3 regions of the Aliivibrio wodanis genome follow, and region 1 is predicted to be linked to each of the others. Evidence: predicted binding sites of a transcription regulator. Region 1 holds the regulator's gene; each other region holds the start of a gene.
The links. The regulator MetJ, encoded in region 1, represses methionine synthesis genes. The targets are predictions, from matches to a motif close to TTAGACNTNTANANGTCTAA.

Region 1 (6,493 bases):
AAACAACGTATAATACGTTACTAATGCTCGCCCCTTTGTAAGCCTTTTCATACTGTGAATCCATATACAAATGGTCTACAAATCCTTTGGTATTTTCAATACGGGCAGCAACGGCATGCTTCTCACTAAGTAGCTGTCCTTTCGTTATTTGGCCTCTTATTCTTGGGTGATTTGCAGAAGCAACAACAACTAATTCATCAGTAAACAGTTCTGTACTCATAAAACCAGGTTCATCGAAGCGAACATAATCAATAATAAAATCAACTTCTTGATAACGTAGTTTTTGTGCAATATTTGGCTCATATTCTCCAGATAATTGCAAAGTAATATTAGGTGCCTTTTGCTGTATACCTTTCATTATTCCCGGTGCAAAGCGAATATCTGAAGGACTACAAATTGATAGTTTGAATTGACGCATAGACGTTTCTGGTGAAAAGGTAGAACTTGGTAATTCATTTTTAACCAATTGTAATGCTTGTCGCATTGGTGCAAATAATTGACGAGCTCGTTGGGTTGGTTGAATACCTCTACCGTGACGAATAAATAATTCATCATTAAACATTACTTTTAAACGAGATACTGCATTACTTACTGCTGGTTGAGACATACCTAAATTTTGGGCAGCTCGAGTAATATTTTGTTCTTGCATCACAGCATCAAACACAGTTAGTAAATTTAAATCAACACTACGCAATACTTGTTCTGCACGATCCATTTCAGGCGTTACAGAAGATTCCGACATACTCATAATTAGGTTCTCTCTCAGCTATTTACTTTTAAAGGCTGCTAACCGATATATTTAGAACCAATATATTTAAGTTTATTATTATAATATTGATTACATCGATAGTAGCCTGTTCGCAATTATCATCACTGAATAGATTTACAAAATCTATAGTATGCAGAGTATTTTAATTTTAATTTATGGTTAATTTAATCAGTAATTAATTAAATTAATACAAATCAAAAGATTAACTAAAAATATAAAATAACCTAAACATAGACTAATTAGAGTTTTTATAGATATATTACTAAAAAAGCCATGCTGATTAGCATGGCTTGATAAAGGTTGTTAATAATGAGCAAATTAAAACAGGACAGCTAATCTATTTAAATCTGATTGTATTGCACCCGCGGTAACCTCTCGCCCAGCTCCTGGGCCTCTAATAACAAGAGGATTATCTCGATACCACTGACTTTCGATAGCAAAAATATTATCACACGGTAGTAAATTTGCTAATGCGTGATACTCTGAAAGCGCTTCAATTCCTACAGTAGCACTGCCATCCTTATTTAAACGAGCGACATAACGTAGTACTTTTTGTTCTCGTTGCGCTTTTTCTAAACGTTCAAATAGTTCATTATTTATTAGCTCTCCTTTAGACAAGAAATCATCTAAGCTGACATCTTTTAATTCAGCAGGAACTAAGGATTCTACTTTAATCTGTGTTGGTTCAATCGTTAGACCTGCTTCACGAGCAAGAATAACTAATTTTCTCATTACATCAGATCCGTCTAAGTCACTTCTAGGATCAGGCTCTGTTAATCCTTGCTGCCATGCTAAATCAACTAATTCAGTAAATGGAATATCACCATTATATTGTTGAAATAACCAAGACAGAGTACCGGAAAATATACCAGATAGAGCAACGATCTGATCGCCACTTTCACACAAATCTCTCACAGTATGATTAATAGGAAGGCCAGCTCCCACCGTTGCATTATATAACCAATGACGCCCCGTCTTTTCAAACGCATCAATCACAGCTTGGTATTCATTGCTTGGCGCTGAACCTGCAACTTTATTCGCTGATATAAGGTGCATACCTTGTTCTGCAATCTTAGTGTATTGTTGTGATAATTCTGCACTAGCTGTTACATCTAGAACCACGACATCATCATAGCCTTGAATCGCACCAACCTGTTCTATCCAATCAAAATTCTCATACGTTGTTGCTTCATTATCAAAACTCTCAACAACTGAGCCGCTATCTATCCCTTCAAAATCTAGCCAGTGACGATAGCGATCAATCACACCAATCAGTGAAAACTGCATACCATGACGTTTCTCAAGACGACGCTTTTGTTGAGTAAATAATGACAGCCACTGCGAACCAATATTTCCATGACCGCACAAGACTAAAGCTACTCGTTTTTGAGCTTGGAATAGACTGGTATGAATTCCATTGATGATCGGCGTTGTATCCACTTTACGTAATATCGCAACTAAGCTAAGGCCTGATTCCGATTCACACACAAATTCCAATGGGCAATTTTTTAATTGGTGATAAAAACCATGACTATGAATCGCATTGCTGGTAACTCCTGCTCCTACAGCAGCAACCATTGAGTACCCTTCTTTCAATTTAATCTCTGCATGTACCGCTGCATTTTGCAGAACATCTAATGCTTCACCAACCACTTCTGATGTATACGCTAATAAAAGCGCAAATTGATCATCTTGAGCTTCTAGTGCTAATGGTTGTAACTGAGAGCGAGTTAGTAAAGAAAGAACTTCCTGCTTTGTTCGTTCAAAATCTTGCCCACGGCCAAATCTTAGCTGAATTAAATAGACATCTTCTAAAGAGGTAACAATCTTCGCACCACGGCCAGATGCCAACACTCGTTCAATTCGAGTTGAGCCTGATTCAGGTTGATAACTGCAACGTAAACTTAAATCAAGCGCACTCTGAGCAACAGGTTGCAAGGTTCGACTATGCAATACTGGGGCGGCTAATCGAGCTAATTCACTTGCTTCATCCAAACGAAGTAAAGGTAATAAACAAGCGTCTTCTACTTTACGAGGATCAGCACTGAATACCCCTGCGACATCACTCCAAATCGTAACTCGGGAAGCATCAGCTAACGCTCCAATCATTGTTGCTGAATAATCAGAACCATTACGACCAAGTAAAACTGTATTCCCTTTTTGATTACGCGCCATAAAGCCAGTAATCACAATACGACCATGAGGGTGTTGGGCAATTTGCTCTTTAAATAACGACCAAGATAATGAACGATCAACTTCAGGTTGAGCTGCACGCTCTGCACGTAAAAAAGTACGAGAGTCTAACGGAGCAGCTTGTAAATCAATTTGGTTTAGATAAGCAGACAATAATCGAGAAGACCATACTTCACCATGACCAAGAATATCTGCCTGTTGAATTTCAGTTAAAGGTGCGTGGCATTGACCAATTGCAACTAATTCAAGATGAAGTAGCTCAAGCAATGGTTCTGCATTTTCAGGAGTTAATAACTCAGAAATTAAGCCTTGTTGATATTGGCGTAATGACTCTAAAGTTTCATGAGCTAAGCGACCATCTTTAGATAATTCTTCAAACCATTCTAAAATTCGATTCGTAGTATTACCTGCAGCAGACACCACGACTAAGTCATTCTCGTTAGAATACTCTTTCAAAATAGTGGCTACACGGCGATAACACTCAGGATTTGCAAGACTGCTGCCACCAAATTTATGCAACTGGCGTTGTACTAAAACTGTCATTACTTCACCTCAGCAGCGATAAGAAAGGCTTGCTTAAGATCTGAAATCAAATCTCTGCTGTCTTCTAAACCTACAGAAATACGTAACAACGTTGGTACTAACCCTGCCTCTGCTTGAGCTTCATCCGACATAGCTCGGTGAGTCATCGTTCCTGGATGAGCTATAAGGCTTTCTACGCCACCTAAAGATTCAGCCAAAGAGAAATATTTAAGCTCTTTTACAAAAACTTTAAGTTGCTCTAATGACCCATTTAATTCAAAACTTAACATTGCCCCAAAACCTGCTTGTTGGCGCTTTGCTATCTCATGACCAGGATGTTCAGGTAAACTTGGGTGATAAATAGTTCCCACAAGCTCTTCCTCTTGAAGACATTTTAACACCTCCATCGCATTCTCTTCATGCACTCGCATACGGGCACCAAGAGTTCGAATACCACGCAATGTTAAATAACTATCAAACGCTGTCCCTGTTGCGCCAATACAATTACCCCACCAAGCAAAATCATCGGCATGCTCTTGTGTTTTTGCAATTAGCACACCGCCAACAACATCTGAATGACCATTAATGTATTTAGTCGTTGAATGCAGGACAAAATCAGCCCCAAGAGTTAGAGGTTGCTGTAAAACAGGCGAAAGGAAGGTGTTATCAACAGCGACTAAAGCACCAACTTTAGCCGCTTTTTTACAAATTTCAGCGATATCAACCACACGAACTAGCGGATTGGATGGTGTCTCTAATAAGATAAGCTTTGGTTTTTTTGCAAGAGCAGCATCTAGTGCTTCAGTGTTTGATTGGTCGACAAATAAGGTTTGGAAGTCACCTTTATTAGCGCGAGTATTAAACAGACGGTAAGTACCACCATAACAATCATGAGGCGCAACAATAAGATCATTAGGACCAAGTAAAGCAGAAACCATTAGGTTTAATGCAGAAGTTCCACAGTTAGTAACCACAGCACCAGAGCCACATTCTAAATCCGATAAGGTCTTTTCCAATTGAGTTCGAGTTGGGTTACCCGAACGAGCATAATCATATTTTGGTACATCACCAAATTCAGGGAAACTATAATTGGTAGATAAGTAGATAGGAGGTACAACAGCATTATGTTGTGAATCAGTCTCAATGCCGGTACGAACAGCAATAGTTGCAGGTTTTCTCTCGCTCATAATTTCCCTTCCAAACTGCTAGGCAGTGGTATAATCTAATCCATAAGTTATATTCTTCTACTTTACCATCACAAAATGAGACGTCAATACTTCTAGACGTCTATATATCTTTGCTTATAGCCGTAAATATCGCTAGAATTAGCCCATCATATTTAAACAACAATAATTCAGAACGAAGGTGAGCAATGGCTGATTGGAATGGTGACTATTTAAGTCCTTATGCCGAACATGGTAAAAAAAGTGAACAGGTAAAAAAAATTACCGTGTCAATTCCAACGAAGGTATTACAAATTCTTACCGATGAGCGAACTCGTCGACAAGTGAGTAACCTACGTCACGCAACAAACAGTGAATTATTGTGTGAAGCTTTTCTTCATGCTTATACAGGCCAACCTTTACCAACAGATGAAGATTTACGTAAAGATCGTCCTGATGATATTCCTGCGGAAGCAAAGGCATTAATGACCGCAATGGGTATTGAATTTGAAGCGTTTGACGACGAATAATTAATTCTTCATCTCCTCCTCCTGTCTCCTCCTTATTTTAAATAAATAAGGAGGATTACATTTCTATTTGCTTAATAAATAATCACAGTGCCCTACTATAAATATAAAGGACTAACTGTGAAAAATAACATGGCAAAAACAGCGATAGCCATCGCGATAACTTCTCTTTTGAGCGCATGTAGCTCAACCTCAGAAACAACATCAACAACTCCTGCTTATCAATGCGACCCTCAAATGATGGAAGAAAGTAACCATTTACGCATCTATCAAATCATGGTGGAAAGTTTTGTTGATGGTGATAACTCCATAGGCCACGGTACAGGTTATGGTACTAGTCACCATAATGGTGATCTACAAGGAATAATTGATTCATTAGATTATATTCAATCACTTGGAATGAATACTATTTGGATGACCCCTATCTTTGAATCGGCCCCAATTGATGGTCAAGATCACTGGGCAGATAAGCTCGATGCTACAGGCTATTTTGCTACTGATTTCTTCAAGATTGATCCTCGTTTTGGCACAATGGATAAAGCCAAAGAATTAGTTAAAGAAGCACATAGCCGCGGGATGTATGTATTATTTGATGGCGTTTTTGGTCATCATAAAAAAGGATTAATTAAACCATCACCGACAGGAAAACTTCCAAGCGGCGAGAATAACCCAGTTGATTATCCTGAAAGTGAAGAATTTTATTCAGAAGTAGCTGCATATTGGATCACTGAATTAAATATTGATGGTTGGCGATTAGACCAAGCGTATCAAGTACCTACAGAGTCTTGGAAAAATATTCGTAAAGCCGTTGATACCGCCTCTCAAAACACCACTTATACCAACAATAAAGGTGAAAAAGTACATCCACTTGGCTATATGGTGGCTGAAATTTGGAACAACGAAAACTACATAACACAAACTGGCTATGGTGCAGATAATAACCCTGCACTATGCTCTGCATTTGATTTCCCTGTTCGCTACAGAGTTGTTGAGACCTTTGCGGCCAATGAAAACAGTGTCAGTAATAAAGGGGGAGATTGGTTGAATGAAGGTATGAGTATGCATAGCCTCTACCCCAAACACGCTAAACCTAACCTCATGCTAGGCAATCATGATCTCGTTCGTTTTGGTGACCTATTACAACGTGGCAATATTGCCGAGCCTACTGACAATGAATATTGGTTAAGGCATAAAGCAGCGTTTTCTTTTCAAGCGGCCTATAGTGGGCCAATTACCCTATATTACGGTGATGAAATTGGTGATCAAGTCGATGGCTTCGCGAGTAAATCAGACAAAAATACATGTGCAGTCAAAGGCTT
Region 2 (6,493 bases), on a different contig from region 1:
TGTTAGCGAAATCCCTGACTTTAAACTAGGTAGTAAAATTATTCATAGTTTATCCCCTGTTGTAGATACAATTCCGCTAGTAATTACAGGGGAGCGTATAGCTGCTTTTATGCCTGAACATACTACTCATAATTTCCCTATTAACACCTCTGTTAAGGATGTACTACAACAGTTTGTTCATAATCGGTCTTATTATAATCCTGAATTAGCTGTTTTGGATTTCTGGAGGGAGATCCGAGTTGAAGTGTATTTAAGTGAAAATATGAACTACCATATTTTGATTCACATGACTCATCAAAAGATGGAGCCTGAAGATTTTTTATATGAATCTACTTCTGTCGAAGGTTTTGAGTGGTGTAATTTTGATGCGATTGTTCGTAAGGAAGACCGAATTGCTATAATTCGAAATGTGAATACATTGGAATTATTTAACCAGATCGAGAAATTGAGAAAGTGGCAAGGACTAGAGCAAGATAATTTATATGAGCTAAAGAAAAATATTGCGAAAGCGGGTGGTTATATACCAGGGGCATTTGTTCTTATCTAATTAATTATTTCTAATCAGTTAACGTAATGAAACTCAGGCTATTCTGAGTTTCATTACTATATATTTAAGCTTTGTTATTAACCAATATTTTTCTAATCACACGAACCAATTCTGCCTGAATCTCTTTCAATAATACCCCAAACTCATACAAAAAATATTAGCCTCATCTTTTACAATTTGGTCCGCTTATACAGCTAAGGTTTGATGGATTGAAATGGAAAACCAATCGATTTAGGTTGATTTAAGTGATGGCATTTAAAAACAACCCTTATTGTCCCCGAAGTTAAGTGTAGGTTTACGCTTTTGGAGTTGTAAAACGTAAACTAAGATTTAAGAATGGTGAAAAGTTTGTGGATGTGCTGTAAGGGTAAAAATAAAGTGACTTCGTAACGAGGTCACTTTATGGGAAAGGTTGAGGCTCTATAATTACTTGTTTTTTTATAACTTGGCCTATAGATGTTTCATTTATATTGATTAGAACACGTTCTATTAGATTATTATTTTCTAGTCGTTACTTCCAGAATACTGGTCTACGCACTCACTACACAGTTGGATTTCGTCCGATATTAAACCTTCGTTATCAATTTCTTCTATGATGAGAGGTTTGAAATTTTCCTATTGGTTTCATGCTGAAAGAGTAAAAGCAAAACAAAGGATAAATATAGGTGATGCGGTTAAATTGTACGCAAAGCAAGATGATATTAAAGATAGTGCTACAACGGTTAAATTGTCTTTTGAAGCAATTAAACGAGCAGGGAAGCTAGAGCTAGCCACATTAATATCTAAGCAGATGATATGGCGTTTTAATAATGATATAGCGAGCATTAGCTATGTTTTTGAGCCATTGAATACCGATTTCTACCAAAAGGTGAGAGAATCACTCGATGGATTGATTGGAATAGTTGGTTCAAAAGGTAGTCCAGAAACCTATGGGCAATTTATTGAGTGGTTAGACGGTATTGACCAATCTCTGGAAAATAAAAATATGCCTGAGTATTTAGAGGCTGAGTTTGGTTTTAAACTCTCACGCTTTAACTCTAGAGATTCAGAAATTCTTGAAGATGATTTACGTAAAGTGATAATGCACAGAAAAGCCTTGTCTGTACTGATTTTAGGAGAATAAAAACAACCCCCATTGTCCCCAGATAAACAGACTAAAATCTCACAAATTAAACCATTTGAGATAAAAAACACACTCTAATGGTTTAATTTCTCGCTCTAGTGCTTTATCATGTATACATAGTTTTTTATGAATACCGAGGCAAATGGAATGGGCACAATTCTTGATTCTTTAGATCTTGTTTCAGAGCGAATGCAACAAGAGCAATCTGATTTAAAAGCAGTAATAAAAGAGCGAATGCAAATCAACGTGACTGACACTGAAATTAAAGACAGTGTTGATCGCCTTATTTACAACCACTGTTTAAAAAAGAAAGAGCTTCAAGAACTGTTTGGTTTATCTCGTGTGACATTTAATACTCGTATAGATGAAGCAATGGAAAAGGGCGTTATTGGCCAACCCATTATTCAAGGCCGAACCCATTTATACAACCGTTTTGATGTTGCCAATTTTATGGATTACATGGCATATCCAAAATATTCACAACGCTTTGAACCAACAACCATTGTTGTCGAAAATCACAAAGGCGGAACGGGTAAATCAACAACAACTGTTACGCTTGCGACTGCTGCCGCGTTAGACTTAAACCTAAATGCACGTTGCTTGATTATTGATTTAGATCCACAAGGTTCAACAGGACAAAATCTTATCCATCAAGCAGACGATGAATCGGTATACATGACAGCCGTTGATGTAGCCTTATCAGAATTAGAGCCTGAAGGTGATTTCGCGCAGTACTTAGCTTCTGGTTATGATTATGCTGAATTGGTAAAAGCAATTCCTTTCAAAACCCATTTACCGAATCTTGATGTAATTCCTGCTTTCCCATCAGACGAGCGTTTTGTTGATGCCTACTGGGGACAAGATGCAGAAGGGCAACAACAACTATTAACCTTGCTTCGTGAAAAAATCTTATCTGTACTAAAAGACGAATACGATCTTATCTTCATCGATACACCGCCGCAGAACTCGCCAATTTTGTGGGCCGTAAACGAAACTGCGGATGCGGTTCTTATTCCTGTCACACCACGTGAATTTGATTTTGCATCTACCAGTAATTACATGGCAACAATGCCAAGTACCTTTAGAGAGCTTCCATCAAAAGGTGAAAACCTTAAATGGGCAAAATTATTGCCAGTGAATTTTGATGAAAAGAGCGCTCATGAAGTGAAGGTATTCGATAAATTATTACGTGCCGCGCAAGGGCATTTATTATCAACCTCTATTCGACATTCAGAAGCTTTTGTTGCTGCTGCAGAAAGTAATAGAACCGTTTTAGATATTAGAAAATCAGAGCAGATATGCAGTGGAAAGCAATTCGATTTAGCAATGACTTCAGTGAACGCGGTTTACCACCAATTCATTACTGAGATTAAACAACTAGCAACCAAAGGACGATAAGATGTTAAGACCTCAAGATAAACGCACCGGTTTCAATCAAGGGAACAATCTTAGCAAATTACAAAAAAATGAAGGCGTAAAAAAAACCTTCACCTTTGCTAGTGGCAAGAAAGTAAGTGCAACACGCATTGTTGTGCCTGCAGTGATTGCTATCGTTGTCTGCATTTTTCCTATTTTGCTATTAAAAAATGCGATTAACATAGCAGCAGCTGCAAGAAAGCAGAGTGTGTTATATACGGACATTGTTAACCTCTATATATCTTATTTATGTAACAAAATGTGATTCAGGTCATTTTCCACTCAAATTGATAAATATCAAACTTTATTTCTAATTTGGATAAATAAATCTATTTTGGACGTCTAGATTCCTATTCGATGTGTGATAGGATTGTAACAGAAACGTATTATGGATGAGGCAGTACCGTGGCAGGAAGCAATAAGAAAACTGAAATAGAAAAGCACCTTCTGGAACGTATACTTTTGATCGATGGTGGCATGGGAACCATGATCCAAGAGTATAAGTTTGAAGAACAAGATTATCGTGGAGAGCGCTTTAGTGATTGGCATTGTGACTTAAAAGGTAACAATGATCTTCTAGTGCTTTCTCGTCCTCAAATTATTAGAGATATTCATTCTGCTTATTTAGAAGCGGGTGCAGATATCTTAGAGACTAACACCTTTAACTCAACAACGATCGCAATGGCTGACTATGATATGGAAAGTCTGAGCGAAGAAATGAACTTCGAAGCTGCAAAATTAGCAAGAGAAGTCGCAGATGAATGGACATTAAAAACGCCTCATAAACCGCGTTATGTTGCAGGTGTTTTAGGCCCAACGAATCGAACGTGTTCTATTTCTCCTGACGTAAATGACCCTGGTTACCGAAATGTCTCTTTCGATGAATTAGTCGAAGCTTACTCTGAATCAACTCGTGCATTAATCAATGGTGGTTCTGATTTAATTCTTATTGAAACCATCTTTGATACTTTAAATGCAAAAGCGTGTTCTTTTGCCGTTGAATCTGTTTTTGAAGAAATGGGTATTACATTACCGGTGATGATTTCAGGTACGATTACAGATGCTTCAGGTCGTACGCTTTCAGGACAAACTACAGAAGCGTTCTACAATGCTTTGCGTCATGTTAAACCAATCTCATTTGGTTTGAATTGTGCATTAGGACCTGATGAATTACGTGAATATGTAAGTGAGCTGTCTCGTATTTCTGAGTGCAGTGTTTCAGCACACCCGAATGCAGGCTTGCCTAATGCCTTTGGTGAATATGATCTCTCTCCAGAAGAAATGGCAGAACACGTAAAAGAGTGGGCCGAGAGTGGTTTTCTAAACTTGATTGGAGGTTGTTGTGGTACGACTCCAGAGCATATTCGTCAAATGGCACAAGTGGTAGAAGGGGTTAAGCCACGTCAATTACCGAGACTTCCTGTTGCTTGTCGTTTATCTGGTTTAGAACCATTAACTATTGAGAAAGACTCTCTTTTTGTGAACGTAGGTGAAAGAACCAATGTTACCGGTTCTGCTCGTTTTAAGCGTTTAATCAAAGAAGAGTTATACGATGAAGCCTTGAGTGTCGCTCGTGAGCAAGTAGAAAATGGCGCTCAAATTATTGATATCAACATGGATGAAGGCATGCTTGATGCTGAAGCGTGTATGGTTAAATTCTTAAATCTATGTGCTTCAGAACCAGAGATATCTAAAGTTCCTGTGATGGTCGATTCTTCTAAGTGGGAAGTTATCGAAGCTGGCCTTAAATGTATCCAAGGTAAGGGTATTGTTAACTCGATATCGCTTAAAGAAGGTAAAGAAAAATTCTTACAGCAAGCTAAGTTGATCCGTCGTTATGGTGCAGCTGTGATTGTGATGGCTTTTGATGAAGTGGGTCAGGCCGATACTCGTGAGCGAAAAATTGAAATATGTACTAACGCTTATAATATCTTAGTAGATGAAATTGGTTTCCCGCCAGAAGACATTATTTTTGACCCAAATATCTTTGCTGTTGCTACGGGAATCGATGAACATAACAACTACGCTGTTGATTTTATTGAAGCAGTTGCCGATATAAAAAGAACGCTTCCTCATGCCATGATTTCAGGTGGCGTATCTAACGTATCATTCTCATTCCGAGGTAATAATTACGTACGTGAAGCGATTCATGCTGTGTTCTTATATCACTGCTTTAAGAATGGTATGGATATGGGGATAGTGAACGCTGGTCAATTAGAGATTTACGATAACTTACCAGAAGATTTACGCGAAGCGGTAGAAGATGTCGTTCTTAACCGTCGCAATGATTCAACAGAACGACTACTAGATATCGCGACAGAGTATCTAGAGCGTGCTGTCGGAAAAGTCGAAGATAAATCAGCACTTGAGTGGCGCTCATGGTCGGTTGAAAAACGTCTTGAGCATTCATTAGTAAAAGGGATTACTGATTTCATTGTTGAAGATACCGAAGAAGCTCGTGTAAATTCTGAACGTCCAATTCATGTTATAGAAGGTCCATTAATGGATGGTATGAATGTGGTTGGTGACTTATTTGGTGAAGGTAAGATGTTTCTTCCTCAAGTAGTTAAATCTGCTCGTGTAATGAAGCAAGCGGTAGCGCATTTAGAGCCATTCATTAATGCAACTAAAGATGTGGGATCTACTAACGGAAAAATTCTTTTAGCTACAGTAAAAGGTGATGTTCATGATATCGGAAAGAACATCGTAGGCGTAGTACTACAATGTAATAACTACGAGATTATTGATCTAGGTGTAATGGTTTCTTGTGAGAAAATACTAAAAGTAGCAAAAGAAGAGAATGTCGATATTATCGGACTTTCAGGTCTTATTACTCCATCACTTGATGAGATGGTTCATGTCGCTAAAGAGATGGAGCGTCAAGGGTTTGATTTGCCACTTTTAATTGGTGGAGCAACAACCTCTAAAGCACATACTGCTGTTAAGATAGAACAAAACTACTCCCAACCTGTGGTTTATGTTAATAATGCTTCTCGTGCTGTTGGTGTTTGTACGTCATTGCTTTCTAATGAATTGAAACCAGCATTTATTGAGAAGTTGGATTTAGATTACGAGCGTGTGCGTGATCAACATAGCCGTAAAACACCACGAACAAAACCCGTTTCACTAGCAAGAGCACGAGAAAACCAAGTCGATATTGATTGGGTAAACTACACGCCTCCTGTACCTGTAAAGCCGGGTGTGCATATTATTGATGATATGGATGTTGCTACGTTACGCCAATATATTGATTGGACCCCTTTCTTTATGACATGGTCTTTAATGGGAAAATATCCTGCAATTTTAGATCATGAAGAAGTGGGTGAAGAGGCGAAGCGTTTATATAAAGATGCGAACGATCTGTTGGATCGTGTAGAAAAAGAAGGCTTACTAAAAGCGCGAGGAAT
Region 3 (6,493 bases), 740 kb from region 1:
CTAACGGTGTACAAGATAACCAAAGAAAAAAAGATATTTTTGAAGAGTTAAAGTCCATTCACTTTTCTGTATTAGATCAACTCTCTGATCCTATTTATCCAGAGAAAGCTATTCTTGAAATCCTTGAAGACATAAAAAAAGCGGCCGATGCAGCTTCATTTCAATCAAGTGATAAACTCACTGATCATCTTGTTTCTTGCGGTGAGCTCATGTCAACTCACCTATTTACTCAACTATTAATTGAACGCGGTAACTCTGCCGTTCGCTTTGATATCAGAACAGTTCTTCGCACCGATGCACAATTTGGTAAAGGTGAGCCACAACTTGAAGAAATATCTCAGCTAGCTCAAGCTAAACTCGCACCTCTTTGCCAGAAACATATTGTCGTAACACAAGGTTTCATTGGGTCTGATAATGAAGGAAATACAACGACATTAGGTCGAGGTGGCAGTGATTATAGTGCGGCATTAATAGCTGAATCTGTAAATGCTTGTGGATTAGAAATTTGGACTGATGTTCCTGGTATTTATACTACCGACCCTCGCATTGCACCTGCTGCATCTCCAATCCCAGAAATTAGCTTTAGTGAAGCTTCAGAGATGGCAAACTATGGTGCTAAAATTTTACACCCATCAACACTATTACCCGCTCTACGTCATCAAATCCCTGTGTTTGTTGGTTCATCAAAAGAACCAGAAAAAGGCGGTACGTGGATAAAGCAAAAAGTAGACAGCTCTCCATTATTTAGAGCGCTAACCTTACGTTGCAATCAAACCATGGTGACATTACATAGTCCAAACATGTTCCATGCTTATGGTTTTCTAGCTGAAGTATTTAAAATATTAGCTAAATATCAGATTTCAGTCGATTTAATTACCACCTCTGAAGTAAGTGTCGCTCTTACTCTTGACCAAACTAATACCAACGGTAAAGCGCCAGAATTACCTTTTGAAGCCCAACAAGAATTAGAAAAATTATGCACGGTTGAAATAGAAAACGATCTATGTCTAATTGCACTTATTGGTAATCAAATGAGTGACTCTAAAGGATATGCTAAGCAAGTGTTTGGAGCTTTAGAAGATTTCAATCTACGCATGATTTGTTATGGAGCAAGTCAGCATAATTTATGTTTCTTGTTACATGAATCAGAATCTAAACGTGCGGTTCAAGTTCTACATAAAGAACTATTTGAAAAGTAGAAAATCATGTTCTAAACCTATTAAACTAAAAAATCCCATTAATTGATTATTAATGGGATTTTTAATGTTTATTATGAAAAAGATCTTAGTTTAGATTTGGCCCTAGCCACTTTTCAGTTTCTAACATATCCCAACCTTTTCTCTCTGCATAACTTTCAGCTTGATCTTGCTGTATTTGAGCAATAGCAAAATAACGAGAGTCTGGGTGTGAGAAATACATACCCGACACTGATGCGCCTGGCCACATCGCATAACTTGAGGTTAATGACATACCAATCGATTCTTCAACATTCATCAACTCCCATAAGCTTCCTTTTTCCGTATGCTCAGGGCAGGCAGGATAACCAGGAGCAGGGCGAATACCTTGGTATTTTTCACGGATAAGATCATCATTAGAAAGATCTTCATCTGGTGAATATCCCCAGATATCTTTACGAACTTCTTTGTGTAAATACTCAGCAAATGCTTCGGCTAAGCGATCTGCTACGGCTTGGATCATAATGGCGTTATAGTCATCACCTTTGGCTTTATACTCATCCGCTAGATCTCGCTCACCAATACCTCCAGTCACAGCAAAGCCACCTATCCAATCGGCTTTTCCGCTCTTTTTCGGCGCGATATAATCAGATAGACAATAGTTAAACCCTTTTGGCTTTTCTGTTTGTTGGCGTAAATTATGTAGAACTTTCAATACCACAGTACGTGATTCATCGGTATACACTTCAATATCATCATCAACACTGTTAGCAGGAAAAATAGCACACATTCCTCGCGCTTTTAGTAAGCCTTCTTTTTCTACACGATCCAACAGATCGTTCGCATCTTTATATAAACGCTTCGCCTCTTCACCCACTTCTTCATGATCTAAAATTGCAGGATATTTTCCCATTAAAGACCATGTCATAAAGAAAGGGGTCCAATCAATATATTGGCGTAACGTAGCAACATCCATATCATCAATAATATGCACACCCGGCTTTACAGGTACAGGAGGCGTGTAGTTTACCCAATCAATATCGACTTGGTTTTCTCGTGCTCTTGCTAGTGAAACGGGTTTTGTTCGTGGTGTTTTACGGCTATGTTGATCACGCACACGCTCGTAATCTAAATCCAACTTCTCAATAAATGCTGGTTTCAATTCATTAGAAAGCAATGACGTACAAACACCAACAGCACGAGAAGCATTATTAACATAAACCACAGGTTGGGAGTAGTTTTGTTCTATCTTAACAGCAGTATGTGCTTTAGAGGTTGTTGCTCCACCAATTAAAAGTGGCAAATCAAACCCTTGACGCTCCATCTCTTTAGCGACATGAACCATCTCATCAAGTGATGGAGTAATAAGACCTGAAAGTCCGATAATATCGACATTCTCTTCTTTTGCTACTTTTAGTATTTTCTCACAAGAAACCATTACACCTAGATCAATAATCTCGTAGTTATTACATTGTAGTACTACGCCTACGATGTTCTTTCCGATATCATGAACATCACCTTTTACTGTAGCTAAAAGAATTTTTCCGTTAGTAGATCCCACATCTTTAGTTGCATTAATGAATGGCTCTAAATGCGCTACCGCTTGCTTCATTACACGAGCAGATTTAACTACTTGAGGAAGAAACATCTTACCTTCACCAAATAAGTCACCAACCACATTCATACCATCCATTAATGGACCTTCTATAACATGAATTGGACGTTCAGAATTTACACGAGCTTCTTCGGTATCTTCAACAATGAAATCAGTAATCCCTTTTACTAATGAATGCTCAAGACGTTTTTCAACCGACCATGAGCGCCACTCAAGTGCTGATTTATCTTCGACTTTTCCGACAGCACGCTCTAGATACTCTGTCGCGATATCTAGTAGTCGTTCTGTTGAATCATTGCGACGGTTAAGAACGACATCTTCTACCGCTTCGCGTAAATCTTCTGGTAAGTTATCGTAAATCTCTAATTGACCAGCGTTCACTATCCCCATATCCATACCATTCTTAAAGCAGTGATATAAGAACACAGCATGAATCGCTTCACGTACGTAATTATTACCTCGGAATGAGAATGATACGTTAGATACGCCACCTGAAATCATGGCATGAGGAAGCGTTCTTTTTATATCGGCAACTGCTTCAATAAAATCAACAGCGTAGTTGTTATGTTCATCGATTCCCGTAGCAACAGCAAAGATATTTGGGTCAAAAATAATGTCTTCTGGCGGGAAACCAATTTCATCTACTAAGATATTATAAGCGTTAGTACATATTTCAATTTTTCGCTCACGAGTATCGGCCTGACCCACTTCATCAAAAGCCATCACAATCACAGCTGCACCATAACGACGGATCAACTTAGCTTGCTGTAAGAATTTTTCTTTACCTTCTTTAAGCGATATCGAGTTAACAATACCCTTACCTTGGATACATTTAAGGCCAGCTTCGATAACTTCCCACTTAGAAGAATCGACCATCACAGGAACTTTAGATATCTCTGGTTCTGAAGCACATAGATTTAAGAATTTAACCATACACGCTTCAGCATCAAGCATGCCTTCATCCATGTTGATATCAATAATTTGAGCGCCATTTTCTACTTGCTCACGAGCGACACTCAAGGCTTCATCGTATAACTCTTCTTTGATTAAACGCTTAAAACGAGCAGAACCGGTAACATTGGTTCTTTCACCTACGTTCACAAAAAGAGAGTCTTTCTCAATAGTTAATGGTTCTAAACCAGATAAACGACAAGCAACAGGAAGTCTCGGTAATTGACGTGGCTTAACCCCTTCTACCACTTGTGCCATTTGACGAATATGCTCTGGAGTCGTACCACAACAACCTCCAATCAAGTTTAGAAAACCACTCTCGGCCCACTCTTTTACGTGTTCTGCCATTTCTTCTGGAGAGAGATCATATTCACCAAAGGCATTAGGCAAGCCTGCATTCGGGTGTGCTGAAACACTGCACTCAGAAATACGAGACAGCTCACTTACATATTCACGTAATTCATCAGGTCCTAATGCACAATTCAAACCAAATGAGATTGGTTTAACATGACGCAAAGCATTGTAGAACGCTTCTGTAGTTTGTCCTGAAAGCGTACGACCTGAAGCATCTGTAATCGTACCTGAAATCATCACCGGTAATGTAATACCCATTTCTTCAAAAACAGATTCAACGGCAAAAGAACACGCTTTTGCATTTAAAGTATCAAAGATGGTTTCAATAAGAATTAAATCAGAACCACCATTGATTAATGCACGAGTTGATTCAGAGTAAGCTTCGACTAATTCATCGAAAGAGACATTTCGGTAACCAGGGTCATTTACGTCAGGAGAAATAGAACACGTTCGATTCGTTGGGCCTAAAACACCTGCAACATAACGCGGTTTATGAGGCGTTTTTAATGTCCATTCATCTGCGACTTCTCTTGCTAATTTTGCAGCTTCGAAGTTCATTTCTTCGCTCAGACTTTCCATATCATAGTCAGCCATTGCGATCGTTGTTGAGTTAAAGGTGTTAGTCTCTAAGATATCTGCACCCGCTTCTAAATAAGCAGAATGAATATCTCTAATAATTTGAGGACGAGAAAGCACTAGAAGATCATTGTTACCTTTTAAGTCACAATGCCAATCACTAAAGCGCTCTCCACGATAATCTTGTTCTTCAAACTTATACTCTTGGATCATGGTTCCCATGCCACCATCGATCAAAAGTATACGTTCCAGAAGGTGCTTTTCTATTTCAGTTTTCTTATTGCTTCCTGCCACGGTACTGCCTCATCCATAATACGTTTCTGTTACAATCCTATCACACATCGAATAGGAATCTAGACGTCCAAAATAGATTTATTTATCCAAATTAGAAATAAAGTTTGATATTTATCAATTTGAGTGGAAAATGACCTGAATCACATTTTGTTACATAAATAAGATATATAGAGGTTAACAATGTCCGTATATAACACACTCTGCTTTCTTGCAGCTGCTGCTATGTTAATCGCATTTTTTAATAGCAAAATAGGAAAAATGCAGACAACGATAGCAATCACTGCAGGCTCAATGATGCTATCACTAGGGATAATTTTTGCTGGTCACAATGATTGGTTTCATCTTAGAGAAGTTGCGACTGAAACTCTGACAGATATAAATTTCGAAGATTTTTTATTAAAAGGAATATTAGGTTTCTTATTATTTGCTGGCGGGCTAGGGATAAAACTTCAAAACCTTAAAGATCAAAAGTGGGAAATAACCGTACTTGCTTTAGGAGCTACCTTATTCTCAACTTTCTTTATTGGTTTTACTCTATGGGGAATATGTAATCTAATAGGTATTAATCTTGATTTAATCTACTGCTTATTATTTGGCTCATTGATCTCACCAACCGATCCTATTGCCGTACTTGCGATAGTAAAAAAGCTGAATGCTCCACAACGTATTTCGACTCAAATCGAAGGTGAATCATTATTCAATGATGGTTTTGGTTTAGTAATTTTCGTTACGCTATTTACCATTGCTTTTGGTTCAGAAACACCAACAATTGGTAGTGTAACAGCACTATTTTTACAGGAAGCTATTGGCGGTATTATTTACGGTTTCCTTTTAGGTTTAATTTTCCATTATCTAATAAGTTCAACTAATGACCATTCAATGGAATTATTATTAACCATAGGTATCCCAACATCAGGTTATGCATTTGCTGAAGTCATTCATGTTTCAGGTCCTTTAGCTATGGTCGTATCTGGTATAATGATCGGCAACTGGACCCGTTATATTGGTTTTTCAAAAGAAAGTGAAGAGCATTTAGACCATTTCTGGGAGCTTGTTGATGAATTCTTAAATGGCGTGTTATTTCTTCTTATTGGTATGTCTATGTTGTTATTCCAATTCCATCAAGAAGACTGGATCTTAATGGCAATATCTATCCCACTGGTGCTAGCAAGTCGCTATTTAAGCGTTTACTTACCATATATTGGCTTTAAACGATTCAGAACTTATAACCCATTATCCGTAAATATCTTAACTTGGGGCGGCCTTCGAGGCGGACTGGCTTTAGCGATGGCTTTGGCTATCCCATCAGGCATTATCATCATCCCAGATAAGAATATAGATGTCAGAGAAATTATTCTTGTTATGACTTATTCTGTTGTTGTTTTCTCTATTTTGGTTCAAGGCTCAACCATTACAACCATGATTGAAAAAGCAAAGAAATTAGAAAAAGATTCTTAATCCATAGCACTATCAATTATTAATGGAGATGCATATTGTGTATCTCCATTTTTTATATCTATAATACCAA

Region 2: a site for MetJ is predicted at 3,421-3,440, ahead of metH (methionine synthase). Genes of this name have one in related genera too.
Region 3: a site for MetJ is predicted at 5,017-5,036, ahead of metH (methionine synthase). Genes of this name have one in related genera too.

Annotation. Positions count from the first base shown of each region.
Region 1 is NZ_JBREXA010000002.1:1,974,015-1,980,507, forward strand. Features, by position in the region: gene leuO (transcriptional regulator LeuO) at 1-748, opposite strand, end outside; gene ACU5DF_RS17000 (bifunctional aspartate kinase/homoserine dehydrogenase II) at 1,088-3,505, opposite strand; gene ACU5DF_RS17005 (O-succinylhomoserine (thiol)-lyase) at 3,505-4,671, opposite strand; gene metJ (met regulon transcriptional regulator MetJ) at 4,857-5,177, shown strand; partial or broken gene ACU5DF_RS17015 (alpha-amylase family glycosyl hydrolase) at 5,307-6,493, shown strand, end outside.
Region 2 is NZ_JBREXA010000011.1:5,716-12,208, reverse strand. Features, by position in the region: gene ACU5DF_RS23610 (helix-turn-helix domain-containing protein) at 1-547, shown strand, start outside; gene ACU5DF_RS23605 (hypothetical protein) at 1,152-1,670, shown strand; gene ACU5DF_RS23600 (ParA family protein) at 1,818-3,068, shown strand; gene ACU5DF_RS23595 (hypothetical protein) at 3,070-3,351, shown strand; gene metH (methionine synthase) at 3,492-6,493, shown strand, end outside.
Region 3 is NZ_JBREXA010000002.1:2,717,119-2,723,611, reverse strand. Features, by position in the region: gene lysC (lysine-sensitive aspartokinase 3) at 1-1,199, shown strand, start outside; gene metH (methionine synthase) at 1,285-4,965, opposite strand; gene ACU5DF_RS20620 (cation:proton antiporter) at 5,146-6,423, shown strand.